Regions from separate parts of the Methylocystis sp. S23 genome, predicted to be linked through region 1. Evidence: predicted binding sites of a transcription regulator. Region 1 holds the regulator's gene; each other region holds the start of a gene.

Region 1 (4,528 bases):
CCGCTCAGGTGAAGGAACCCGCAACCAAGGTCTCGGTGCGGAGCCTGGACTTCTATTACGGCGCCACGCGATCGCTGAAATCCATCTCGCTGCCGCTGCACGCCAACAAGGTCACCGCCTTCATCGGTCCGTCCGGCTGCGGCAAATCCACCTTGCTGCGCGTGCTGAACCGCATGTACGATCTCTATCCCGGCCAGCGCGCCGAGGGCGAGGTCCTGCTCGACGGCGAGAACATTCTCGATCCGGCGATCGACCTCAACGCGCTGCGCGCCCGCATCGGCATGATCTTCCAGAAGCCGACGCCCTTCCCGATGTCGATCTACGAGAACATCGCCTTCGGCATTCGCCTCTATGAAAAGCTGTCGCGCGCCGACATGGACGCCCGCGTCGAGCAGGCGCTGCGCGGCGCGGCGCTGTGGGACGAGGTGAAGGACAAGCTGCAGGCGAGCGGCCTCGGCCTTTCCGGCGGCCAGCAGCAGCGCCTGTGCATCGCGCGCAGCGTCGCGGTGCAGCCGGAGGTCATGCTGTTCGACGAACCCTGCTCGGCGCTCGATCCGATCTCCACGGCGAAGGTCGAGGAGCTCATCGAGGAGCTCGCCGCGCAATACACCATCGCCATCGTGACGCATAACATGCAGCAGGCGGTGCGCGTCTCCGACTACACCGCCTTCATGTATCTCGGCGAGCTCGTCGAGTTCGGCGACACGGACGAGGTCTTCAACAAGCCTCGCGAGAAGCGCACGCAGGACTATATTACCGGCCGCTTCGGCTGAGGAAGGACGTTCCATGAGCGAACATACCGTCAAATCCTACGATCGCGATCTCGAAGCGCTGGGACGTCGCATTTCCGAGATGGGCGGCGTCGCGGAGAAAATGCTCGCCGAGGCGATGGAGGCCCTGTCCGGCCTCGACGTCGAGCTCGCCAAGCGCGTCGTCGCGAGCGATACGCGCCTCGACGCGCTTCAGCGCGAGATCGAGGAGAACGCCGTGATGACGATCGCGCGGCGTCAGCCGCTCGCGATCGATCTGCGCGAATGCATCGCCGCGATCCGCATTTCGGGCGACATTGAGCGCATCGGCGATCTCGCCAAGAATGTCGCCAAGCGCACGCTCAAGATCGCGACGGAAGCGCGTTTGCCGCGCGCCATCGTCGGACTGAAGTCCATGCATGAAATCGCGGCGACGCAGCTCAAGGACGCGCTCGACGCCTATGCCGAGCGCGACGTCGAGCGCGCCCGCGCCGTATGGGAAAACGACGCCGATCTCGACGCGCTGGAAGACTCGGTGTTCCGCGACCTCCTCACCTTCATGATGGAGGATCCGCGCAACATCTCCTTCTGCACGCATCTCCTGTTCTGCTCGAAAAATCTCGAACGCATCGGCGATCACACGACGAATATTTCCGAAACCATCGTCTATCTCGTGACCGGCGAAGCCATGCCGATGGAGCGGCCGAAGGCGAGGCCCTGCACTTTGGGGAGCGGCGAAGGCGAACCCACGCAATGAACGAGACCGCATCGAGCCAACCCGTCATCCGCGAGGGCAAGAGCGACCGCGCGCCGCGCATCCTCGTCGTCGAGGACGAAATCCCGCTTGCGACGCTCCTTGTCTACAATCTCGAGGCCGAGGGCTATCAGGTCGAACATGTCGACCATGGCGACGAGGCGGAGCTGCGCATCGCGGAGTCGCCGCCGGACCTCGTCCTGCTGGACTGGATGCTGCCCGGGGTCTCGGGCCTCGAAATCTGCCGCCGGCTGCGGGCGCGCGACGTCGCGCGCGACATGCCGATCATCATGCTGACCGCGCGCGGCGAGGAGGCCGAGCGCGTGCGCGGGCTTTCGGTCGGCGCCGACGATTATGTGGTGAAGCCCTTCTCGACGCCGGAGCTGATGGCGCGCGTGCGGGCGCTTCTCCGCCGGGCGCGACCGGAGCGCGTCGCCTCGAAGCTCACGCTCGGCGATATCGACCTCGACCGTGAGACGCGCCGCGTGCGCCGGGGAGGCCGCGAGATCCATCTGGGACCGACGGAATTCCGCCTTCTCGAATATTTCATGGAGAAGCCCGGCCGCGTCTTCACCCGCGCGCAACTGCTCGACAGCGTCTGGGGCATGTCCGCCGAGATCGACGAGCGCACCGTCGACGTCCATGTCGGGCGCCTGCGCAAGGCGCTCATCCGGGGGCGGGAGAAGGATCCGATCCGCACCGTGCGCGGTTCGGGCTACTCCTTCGACGAGACCTTCGGCCGCGATTGATCGCGCGCGCCATGATCTCGGTCTGGATCATATCGCAGGGCCGCCATCCGCAGCGTGGATCATGAGCCAAGCCCCCTCGCCCCGTCTTTGCGAGAGGGTTGGGGTGAGGGGCGAAGCCGCATTATGCGCGGATCACGCGTAGCGCGGCGCCTTGAGCTGCTCGCGCGCGCGGCGGCGGTCTTGCGCCGGCTGATAGGCGATGCGCGCGTGATGGGCGCAATAGGGACCGCCGCCGATCGGCGATTTGCCGCCGCAGAAACGGAACTCGGGCGTCGTCGGATCGCCCATGGGCCAGCGGCACATCGACTCGCGCAGCTCCATCAGCGTCACCCGCTCGGACATCGGAATGACGACCTCCTCCTCGGGATTGGCGCGGGCGACGACCACCGTCTGCGGCGCGAAGGCGAGCGCGACATTGCCGTGCACGGCGTGGCCGCCGCGCGGCGCGGGAGCGGCCGCGACGGCGGTCGTCGCCGCGCGCGGCGCCTTGGCGGCGCGGGGCCGCGGCGCGCTCGCCGTCTTGGCGCGCTCGGCCAGGCCGAGACGGTGGATCTTGCCGATGACGGCGTTGCGCGTGATGCCGGGACCCAGTTCGGCGGCCACCTGACTCGCGCTGAGGCCGTCGCTCCAAAGTTTACGCAACAGCTCGACGCGTTCATCGGTCCAAGACATGTTTGATCTCCAAGCGGCCGGTTCGAGCGTGGATTTTCAAGGAATCCTTCATCGTTCGCTGCGCCGGCGTGAACCAGCGGCGATGCGACGCGCACCGAAACACGAGAAGCGCCATACGGGAGAAACGCGCCCGATCCGGCGAGAAAACTAACGCATTCTTTTGAATCACGGGCGCGAGTCGCTGGCAAGCAAAACGGGGCGTTCTCAACAGGGTTTGTGCGCGCTTTCCCCCGCAACTGTTGCCCGGGCGACTCACCGCGTGGCGATTTTCAAGCAAAACTGAGGCCTTGGCGGGAACGGCGCGCCGCCGCGCGCCTCTGTTAACATTTGACCCGATGCGCCCGCGCGCTTAAAATCCGCCTTCAAATTGCCGCCCCGCCAAAGGGCGGCGCTTTGTTTTTTGGGCGGCGTCGCGGCGCCCACTGGGCTTGGAGCATGATTTTGACTTCTGCGCTCTATCCGACCTATGCGCGGGCCGACATCGTCTTCACGCGGGGCGAAGGCGCATGGCTCTTCGCCGAGAATGGCGACCGCTATCTCGATTTCGCCTCCGGCGTCGCCGTTCTCTCGCTCGGACACGGCCATCCGCATCTCGTCGCCACGCTGAAGGCCGCGGCGGAAAATCCGTGGCACGTCTCCAATCTCTATCGCATACCGGCGGCCGAGGCCCTGGCCCGGCGCCTGGCCGAATCCACTTTCGCCGACGTCGTCTTCTTTGGGAACTCCGGCGCGGAAGCGGTGGAATGCGCCATCAAGACGGCGCGCAAATATCACGCCGCCAACGGCCAGCCCGAGCGCTATCGTCTCGTCACCTTCGACGGCGCCTTTCACGGGCGGACGCTCGCCACCATCGCCGCCGGCGGCAACGCGAAATATCTCGAGGGCTTCGGTCCGCCCATGACGGGCTTCGACCAGGTTCCCTTCGCCGATCTCGACGCCGTCGAAGCCGCGATCACGGAGGAGACGGCGGGCGTTCTGCTCGAGCCCGTGCAGGGCGAGGGCGGGCTGCGCGTCTTCCCGAAGGACTTTCTCGTCGAGCTGCGCAAGCTTTGCGACGCGCGCGGCCTGCTTCTGGTCCTGGACGAAGTGCAATGCGGCGTCGGCCGCACCGGCAAATTCCTCGCCTGCGAGCATGCCGGGATCGCGCCCGACGTCGTCGCGCTCGCCAAGGGGCTCGGCGGCGGCTTTCCCATCGGCGCCTGCCTGGCCACGAGCGAGGCGGCGAAGGGCATGACGCTCGGCGCGCATGGCTCGACCTTCGGCGGCAATCCGCTGGCGACCGCCGTGGGCGGCGCCGTGCTCGACGTCGTTTTGGCCGAGGGCTTCATGCCGCGCGTGGCCGCGCTCGGCGGCGTGCTGCGCCAGCGTCTCGCCGAGCTCGAAGACCGCTATCCCGGCGTCATCGAGGCCGTGCGGGGCGAGGGCCTGATGTTCGGCGTCAAGACGCGCGCGCCCAATGGCGACTTCGCCAATGCGGCGCGCGCGGAAGGTCTGCTGACGGTGCTCGCCGGCGATAATGTCGTGCGCCTGCTGCCGCCGCTGATCATCGACGAGAGCCATATTTCCGAGGCCTTTTCGCGCCTCGACCGGGCCTGCGCGCGTCT
Region 2 (4,528 bases), 1.2 Mb from region 1:
GGTCGGCTATCCCGGCGCCGGCGTGCCCTTCATCAACGCGCCCGGCTATTTTGACATCGTCCGCAACCTGACTCTCGGCACCTATCCTGCCCTGAACGCCTACAGCTATAGCTGCGCCAATGGCTGTCAGGGCGTCAAGGACGACCGCGTCGCCATCACCGGCGTGATCTATCCGCAGCCCTTCGGTCTGAAGGCGGAATGGAACTGGGGTCGCGGTCCGGCTCTTGACCCGACCCAGACCTATATCCGCTCGGCCGGCCTGAATGGCGGCTATGTCGAGGCGACCTACAAATACGACGATACGCTATACGGCCTCGGGACCTTCTTCCCCTTCGTGAAGTGGCAGTATTTCAACGGCGGCTGGAAGGTCGAAACGAACGCGCCCTACGCTCGCGTTCACGAACTGGACGTCGGCGTCGAATGGCAGCCCTTGCCCGAGGTCGAGGTGACCGCCGTCTACACCAAGATGAACCGCACCAATACCGGCGCGGCTCCCTATCGCCAGTTCAGCGCCGATCTGCTGCGCATGCAGTTGCAGTGGAACTACTGAGCGAAGTTCGATACCTTATCAAACGAAGCGAACGTCCCCGGTCATCCGGGGGCGTTCATTGTCTTTTGCGGAGTCCATAGGCGTTCGAATGCGAAAGCGCGTCCACTCTCTCCTGATTCTTCTCGCCGTCGCCTGCGCGAGCCCTGTCCGCGCCGATGATTTCGAGGCGGCGACCGCCGCAACCAAGCGAGGCGATTTTGCAGCCGCCTTCAAGCTCCTGAAGCCGCTCGCCGAGAAGGGCGACGCGCGGGCGCAAGGCGAGCTCGGGGCCATTTACGCGGTCGGCAGGGGCGTCACCGCCGATCCCAAGGAAGCGCTGAAATGGACCAGGCGCGCCGCCGAAAACGGCGACGCGGCCGCGCAGGCCAATCTCGGCACGATGTATCTCGAGGGTCAGCTCGCCCAGCGGGATTACAAGGAGGCTATGAAGTGGAATCTGCTTGCGGCGGACAAGGGCGTCGCGGCGGCGCAGGCGAACATCGCCAGCATGTATTACGAGGGCAGCGGCGTCGCTCAGGACTACCGGGAAGCGGCGAAATGGATGCGCCTTGCCGCCGAGGGGGGAGACGCCGAATCTCAGGTGAATCTCGGGACCATGTACGTCACCGGCCAGGGCCTGGAGCGCGACCTGCTGCGCGGCTACATGTGGACAAATGTCGGACTCGAAGCCTTGCCCATGGCCCCCGCCGAAAAGAAGGAATTGCAGGAAATATCCGCGAAGACTCTTCCCGCGGACGACGTCGCCAGGGCTCAGGCCATGGCGAAGAAGTGCAGGGAATCGAAGTTCAAGAGTTGCGACTGACTCCCTCGCCTGGCCGAGGGCCTGCCGCTCCTCCGCGGACCCGCCGACGCACCGTTCAGCCAAGTCCGCCACCACGCCCCTATGGCGATAAGCATTGAGCCCTTTATTCAGGCCATTGGACGGGGGCTGATTCCAAGGCCGGCGGGTCAAATCTCAATGACATGCAGGCCGAACATGTCGCGACCGACTATCAGCGCGACATGACCAAGATCCTGCAGGCGCGCGCCAATGGCGTCTTCGCGCCGGGCGGCTCGGCGCCGCTCAACGATTACAACATCGTCGGTGCGTCCATGCCGGGCCGGCAGGGCTTCTATTTCAACGGCGCGCATCCGGACCTCTTCGAAGCCCGCGCGCAGGTCTATTGGTAAGAAGCGCCGCGCGGAATCACAGCCGCCTCGCCATCGCGAGGCGGCTTTTCATTTCAGGAAACGCGCTTTCGTTTCCGCCGCTACGCTTTGTTTCTCCATTATTTTCCGGCTGCGACACGCCCCGTCTTCAGCGCCTTTTCGCCACAAAATCTGAGAACATGACGGTTGTGTGACAGCGAAGCATTCGATGTCTTCGCTCACCTTTCCGAATGATCTTCGAGAGGGCAGGCATGATTTTTTCGAGGAAGAAGCGCGCCATCGCGGCGAGCGCGCTGGGGGTTTTCATGACAGGCTCCGCCGCGCATGCGGCGACCGATTCAGCCGCCATCGAGACGCGCCTTCGCGCGCTGGAGGCGGAGATCGCCAAGCTGCGCAAGGAAGCGCGCGCGGCGAAGGCGGAGGCCGCCGCGGCGTCCAGCGCCGCAGGCAAGGCGACCAATGTCGCGAACGCCGCGCACGCCAAGGCCGATTCCAACGTCCCGCCGCCCGTGTTCGTCTCCTTCAGGAACGGCCTTTTCGTCGAAACGGAAGACAAGGCGTATAATTTCAAGATCGGCGGCCGCATGCAGTTCGACGGCGGCGCGACGACGCAGCCGCTCAACGGCTGGTCGGAGCAGGCCGGCGTGCGGCAGGTTCGCCTCGAAGTGGAGGGCAAGGCCGCGAAATACTGGTTCTACAAGCTGCAATACGACTTCGCGGGATCGCAATACGGAACGCCCTTCAACGCGCCCGTTCAGGGCGGCATTCGCGATTTCTATGTCGGATTGCAGCATCCGGCGCTTTCCTTGCCCTTCACGAAAGACCCGGCCTTCATCCATATCGGCAGCTATTTCGAGCCGTTCAGCCTGGAGTTCACCATGTCGTCGCGGTTCCGCGACTTCATCGAGCGCGCGATGCCGGTCGAAACCTTCGCGCCGAGCCGCCACCTCGGCGCCGCCATCGGCGCCTATGGCGACAATTGGTCGGCCAAGGGCGGCGTCTTCACGACGAGCTTCGAGGACCTCAACACCACGCCGGCGGTCGGCGTTCCGGTCGGCTTCGGCGTATCCCCCAAGGCGGGCTGGGCGTCCACCGGCGGCGGTCAATATTTCGAGCTCACCGGCCGCGCCACCTATGCGCCGATCATGACCGAGCATGATCTGCTGCATGTCGGCGTCTCCGGCCGCTATCACCAGCCCAACAGCGCGACGGGACTTTCCGACGACCGCGTGCTGAGGCTCGGCAACCGCATCCGCTCCGAGGCCTATCAACTGAATCAGGGCCTGCTCGGGACGCCGGATCTTTCCTGCGGCGCGATCGCCTTGCCGGGCTGGGCGACGGCCGCCGCCGCCCGATGCGTCAACAATGTCGAAGCCTTCGGCGTCGAACTCACGGCCGCCCATGGGCCGCTCTCCTTGCAGGCGGAGTATTTCGGGCAGCAGGTCAACCGCAATGAGACGAATCTCATGCTCGCGCGCATGGCGGGCGCCTTCGCGCCGGGCGGCGCGTCGCATTATTTCAGCGGCTATTATGTTTATGGCCAGTGGTATCTGACCGGAGAGGAGCGCGCCGCCGCCTATGACGTGACGAACAAGATCGGCGCGACTTTCAACCAGATCAAGATCAAGCATCCGCTCAGCGCCGGCGGTTTCGGCGCCATCGGCGTCGCCGCCCGCTATAGCGAAGTGAATGTCAACAGCGGTCCGTTCTCCGGCTCCGGTCTTTACAATATGCTGGCCTATACGACCTTCGTGGCGCCCAATCCCGCCGCCGCCACGGCCATCGCCAATGCCGGCGTCGTGGGCGGCCGGCAGCAGAATGTCACGCTAGGCCTCAACTGGTATCCGGACAACGGATTCCATTTCCAGTTCAACTGGATTCACGTGCTGCAGGCGTCGGCGCCGCTGAACGACTATGCGCTCTATACTTCCGGCGCGCCGGCGCGTCAGGGGCCCTATTTCAACGGCGCCCATCCCGATCTCTTCGAGGCGCGCGCGCAGGTCTATTGGTGAGAGGCGGAAAGCCAAAGAGCGCGCCCGGCACAAACTGGCGGAGCCGTGCCGGGCGCTTGGTTTCGACCGCGGATGGAGACCGGTCGAATGCCTAAAATATATCCGGCGTCTCCCGAGGCTTTGTTTCTGGATCGTTACTGTTGGCGGTCGCGTATGTGTCCAGGAGCGGCGATTGCGGTTCCGGATTGCTTCATCGGCGAAGCCCCCTCGCAATGGCGGCCGCGAGGCGCGTGTCCGGCGCAAAAAGCCGCATTGACCGGGGCGGCCGCTTCCTCTACGAACAAGGCGCTGCGCCGCAGCAGGCGCCCTCCAGCCGCGTAGATCGGATTCTTGCCTCTCGGGGCCTCCGACCAGCTGTCGAGCCGCCTCCACGCCTCAATCGACGGCCCGCTACGCAGGGCAAGTCTCCCATTTCAACCGGATCGAGCGAACCGCGCCCCGCCAAGGCGCGCGCGCGATCGTCTATGAAAGACGCTAAGTGACAACTTTTTCCGATCTTGGCCTTGCCGAGATTCTGCTCCGCGCCCTGAACCGCGAGGGCTACGAGACGCCCACTTCCATTCAGGCTCAGGCCATCCCCTTTCTGCTTCAAGGCCGCGACCTTCTCGGCATCGCCCAGACCGGCACGGGCAAGACGGCGGCCTTCGCGCTGCCGATCCTCGAGCGGCTCGCCGCCGAGCGCCGCCGGCCCGCGCCCTTCACGGCGCGCGCGCTGGTGCTCGCGCCGACGCGCGAACTCGCCGCCCAGATCGCCGACAGCTTCCGCGCCTATGGGCAGTTCCTGCGCCCGAGCGTCGGCGTTATCGTCGGCGGCGTG
Region 3 (4,528 bases), 750 kb from region 1:
TCGCGGATGAGGCATAGCCGTTTGGCGCGAGGGGCGCGGCGTCGCCGGCGGTCTGATCGCCCGCCGGACGGGGAAGGCCCTATTCGGCGGCGGTCTTGTATTTGTCGGCGTCGTCGTGATCGTCGCCCGGCTTGGACGCGGAATCTTCTTCCTTCGCCCCCTCGGAAGCGCTCGCCTCGCCCGTCTCGGCCGGCGGCGGCCCGACATCTTCCGCTTCGGCGTCCGGCGGCGTCGGCGGGGTCTTGAAGGCCGTCGCGGCCGTCGTGGTCTGCGGCGGCGGGTTGCGCCGGCGATGCACGAGATAGATGAGGAAGGCCGCGACGACGCCGAGGCCCAGGGTCACATAGACCGGCAGATCGCGCATGAAGGTGCGGTCGACCGAGAAGGGAAAGCGCGACACCCAGCGCTCGCCGTGATCGCCCGTCACGGTCACGATGCCGACGAAATAGCCGCCTTCCTTGAAGGTGTGCTCGAAATTCACCGTTCCGGTCGGATAGCTCTTGGGCGGCTGATAGGCCACCGTCACCGCCTCGAGATTTTCGTTCTCCTTGTCCTCGCCGCCCACATCCTTGACGATGCGGAGCTCGATCTTCATGTCGCGAAGCTCGTCCTGCTCCGCGTCGAGCACCATGATCATGGGGCCGGTGGAGGGAATGTCCTCGCAGAACTCATTCTTCGAGGCCTCGGGCAGATAGCCCGTGAAGTTCATGATGTCCGGCCCGATGAAGAGGCGGCAGCGGCCTTCGGCGGCGCCGAGCCGGCCATGCGCCTGCGCGGGCGCAGCCGAAAAAGCCGCGAAGGCGAGGCAGCCCGCGGCGGCAAGAAGCTTCAGCGGCTTCATGATTGTGTGAAACGAAGTCGAGGCGTCGTCACTCATCTTCTCCTCCTGGTCTCCGTGCGGCAAGGACACGCGACGCTCAGGAATTTCTCGCTTGCGCCGCGCAATTCCCCACCGCTCCCGGAGGGTCGGGCGACGCCGTTTCTCCGATGTTATCGCATTCCTTTACATGAGCAAGGGTGCGACAATCGGTCATCTATACTGCTTTGCAACATCAACGGCGACAGGGGGCCGCCCTCGCCGCGAGCGGCCGGGAAGGACCGGCCGGCGGGCGCGCAAGGCCGCAGGAGGCTCCGGCCCTGTCGATTGTGCAGGTGCGAAGGCTCGCCGCGAAAAACCGGGCGGCGCCGCTCACGCCGGGGCGGCGGGAACGCTCCTTTAAGCCTGGCGCCATCTTAACAAGAGTTCATCCGTTCGCATATTGCCTCGCCATCCGGGCCAAGCCATATTGCAGGGAGCCATAATGGTTGAGGCCACGGGCGAGGGCGGAACGCCGCGCGCCGGCCTTGGAGATCGAGAGGATCGCTATGTCTCATTACGACCGCAACACGAGCTTCGGCTACGGCCGCGGGGTCGCCCGGTCGACCACGGCCGAGATCGACGAGGGCCTGCGCAGCTATATGCTCGGCGTCTACAACTACATGACGCTCGGCCTCGCCGTGACGGGTCTCGTCGCGCTTGGCGTCTTCATGCTCGCCAATCCGCAATTCGTCGGCGGCAAGCTGGTGGCGCTGTCCCCCTTCGGCTCGATGATCTACACGACGCCGCTGCGCTGGATCATCATGTTCTCGCCGCTCGCCTTCGTCTTTTTCATCGGCGCGCGCGCGAATGCGATGTCGGCGGCGACGGCCCGCAACCTGTTCCTCGCCTTCTCGGCGGTGATGGGCCTGTCCATGTCGTGGATCCTGCTCGTCTTCACCGGCGCGTCGGTCGCCCGCGTCTTCTTCATCACCGCGGCGGCTTTCGGCGGCCTCAGCCTCTACGGCTACATGACGAAGCGCGACCTTTCGGCCTTCGGCTCCTTCCTCGTGATGGGCGTCTGGGGTCTTCTGATCGCCGGCCTCGTCAATCTGTTCCTGCAGTCGACCGGCCTTCAGTTCGCGCTTTCGATCCTGTCGGTTCTGATCTTCTCGGGCCTGACCGCCTGGGACACTCAGAACATCAAGGACATGTATTATGAAGGCGCCGGCTATGAGGCCACGCAGAAGATGAGCGTCTTCGGCGCGCTGTCGCTCTATCTCGACTTCATCAACATGTTCCAGTCGCTGATGTTCCTGCTCGGCAACCAGCGCAGCGAATAGACTGGACTTCCGGCCGGCGGCCCCGCTTCGGCGGGGCTCGGCGCCCTGACGCTTCGAGACGCCTGCCGGAGGTTCGCCGGCGAAGCCCCGCTTCGGCGGGGCTTCTTGCCGTTTATTCGGCGCCCACGAGGCTCAGCCCCCTGTCGAGCACGCGCAGCACGCGCGAGAGGTCATGCCCGCGGCGCATGACGAGGCCGCCCGCCGCGATCACGGCGTATTCTCCCTGCTTGCGGGCAAGCTCGGGGTTCTTCTCGATCCGATAGAGCGGCGCTTCGCTCGTCCGCCGGAAAACGGAGAACACGGCCCTGGCGGGCGTGAAATCAAGGGCGTAATCGCGCCATTCGCCCGAGGCCACCTTCGCCCCGTAGAGATTGAAAAGCGCGTTGAGCTCCCGCCGGTCGAAGGAAACCGGCGCCGCCGCGCGGCTTTCTCCCCGCCCCCTGTGCTGATCCTGCCCCGGTCGACCGGAGCCTGCCACGACAGTCAGGGCGGGCCTGGATCGGCTGGGCTCTGTCGTCTCCGACTCCGCCATGCGTCACCTCCAAATTTCTGTCATGTTTGCGCGATGGCGGCGCGAGGGCAAGCCTTCTCTTGTCATATGCGCGACATCTTGCGGCGGCGCGCGCCTTAACCGAAGCCGCCGTAAGCAAAATTCACATTTTCGCCTGCATTGAGCCCCTTGCACGTCAAACGCGTAGGCCAATATTTGTCCTCATTGCCGCGACCGGCTTTCGCACGCTTTTCCGGTTTTCGTCAGCCCCCCAGCCCCCCGGGATCGCGTGTTCGCAAGTCGATAAAGGCCGCGGCGATGGACGGGTCGGCCGGGAGCAATCCCGCGCCGACCCTGTCTTTTGAGCGGCCCGCCTTGCAATTTTCGCGTCGATGACGAACTGAGGGAGCGTGGCCGCAAGGCCGCCTTGTTTCCCTTTTTAATCAGACGCTCCCAAGGCGGAGCGTGACTGCATTTCGGAGACCACATGACCCACGACGCCGTCGCCGCCGAAGCGCCGCAGCAGTTCGGCTTCCAAGCGGATGTCGCGCAGCTTCTCGAATTGATGGCGCACTCCGTCTATTCGGAGCGCGAAGTCTTCCTGCGCGAGCTGATCTCCAACGCCGCCGACGCCTGCGAGAAGCTTCGCTACGAATCGCTCTCCAACGAAAGGCTCGCCGCCGAGGCGCGCGCGCCGCTCGTCACGATCACGCTCGACAAGGAGAATCGCCGGCTCACGATCGCCGACAACGGCGTGGGCATGTCGCGCGACGAGCTCATCGGCGCGCTCGGCGCCATCGCCAATTCCGGCACGCGCGCTTTCCTCGAGAAGCTCGGCAGGGAAAGCGAAGGCGAAGGCTCCTCGCTCATCGGGCGCTTCGGCGTCGGCTTCTACTCGGTCTTCATGGTCGCCGACCTCGTCGAGGTCGCGACGCGACGCGCCGGAGAAGACCAGGCCTGGCTATGGGCCTCGCAAGGCAAGGGAACCTATTCCATCGCGCCGCTCGCGCTCGAAGACGCGCCGCAAATCGGCGCGCGCGTGACGCTGCATCTCAACGCCGACAGCGACGAGTTTCTGGAGCCCTGGCGCATCGAGAGCGTCGTGCGCGAGCATTCGGGCGCCGTCTCGACGCCGATCGATCTCGTCGAGGCGCCGGGCCAGGAGCCGCGCCGCATCGCCGACGGCGTGGCGCTGTGGACGAGGCCCAAATCCGAGATCACGCAAGAGCAATATACGGATTTCTACCGCCAATTGTCGGGCGCCTTCGACGAGCCGGCCCTGATTGCGCATTGGCGCGCGGAAGGCCGCACGGAATATACGGTTCTCGCTTTCGTCCCGGGCGCCCGGCCCTTCGATCTCTTCGAGCCGTCCCGCAAGGGCAAGTCCAAGCTCTATGTGCGCCGCGTGCTCATCTCGCGCGACGTGGAGCTGCTCCCCGCCTTTCTGCGCTTTGTGCGCCTCGTGGTCGACAGCGCCGACATTCCGCTCAACGTCTCGCGCGAGATGGCGCAGAAGAGCCCGGTCGTCGCCTCGATCGGCAAGGCCGTGGCGACGCGCATTCTTCAGGAGCTCAGGAAGCTCGCCGAGAACGAGCCCGAGAAATTCGCGGGCGTCTGGGAGAATTTCGGCGCCGTGCTGAAGGAGGGCCTGCACGAGGATCCGAGCCGGCGCGACGATCTCTTCGCCATCGCGCGCTTCGCCTCGACGAAGTCCGAAGGCAAGACGCGCACGCTGAAGGATTACGTCGCCGATCTGCGCGAGAACCAGACCGCGATCTATTACATTACCGGCGACGACGCGAAGCGCCTGGCCGCGAGCCCGCAGCTCGAAGGCTTTCGCGCGCGGGGCGTCGAGGTTCTTCTGCTCGACGACGCGGTCGACGCCTTCTGGGTGACGAG

Evidence for each region. Region 1 encodes PhoB, which activates phosphate uptake and scavenging genes when phosphate is short. Its sites were predicted from a motif close to TGTCATNNANCTGTCAT; they were not measured.
Region 2: a site for PhoB is predicted at 1,879-1,895, ahead of ACV7JP_RS13585 (OprO/OprP family phosphate-selective porin). Genes of this name have one in related genera too.
Region 3: a site for PhoB is predicted at 2,732-2,748, ahead of ACV7JP_RS11525 (DUF2794 domain-containing protein). Genes of this name have one in related genera too.

Annotation. Positions count from the first base shown of each region.
Region 1 is NZ_CM134185.1:1,580,338-1,584,865, reverse strand. Features, by position in the region: gene pstB (phosphate ABC transporter ATP-binding protein PstB) at 1-773, shown strand, start outside; gene phoU (phosphate signaling complex protein PhoU) at 787-1,506, shown strand; gene phoB (phosphate regulon transcriptional regulator PhoB) at 1,503-2,252, shown strand; gene ACV7JP_RS07815 (GcrA family cell cycle regulator) at 2,385-2,924, opposite strand; gene ACV7JP_RS07810 (acetylornithine transaminase) at 3,360-4,528, shown strand, end outside.
Region 2 is NZ_CM134185.1:2,762,552-2,767,079, forward strand. Features, by position in the region: gene ACV7JP_RS13570 (porin) at 1-550, shown strand, start outside; gene ACV7JP_RS13575 (tetratricopeptide repeat protein) at 639-1,352, shown strand; gene ACV7JP_RS13580 (hypothetical protein) at 1,514-1,720, shown strand; gene ACV7JP_RS13585 (OprO/OprP family phosphate-selective porin) at 1,951-3,711, shown strand; gene ACV7JP_RS13590 (DEAD/DEAH box helicase) at 4,190-4,528, shown strand, end outside.
Region 3 is NZ_CM134185.1:2,329,822-2,334,349, reverse strand. Features, by position in the region: gene ACV7JP_RS11535 (hypothetical protein) at 80-877, opposite strand; gene ACV7JP_RS11530 (Bax inhibitor-1/YccA family protein) at 1,366-2,139, shown strand; gene ACV7JP_RS11525 (DUF2794 domain-containing protein) at 2,252-2,671, opposite strand; gene htpG (molecular chaperone HtpG) at 3,117-4,528, shown strand, end outside.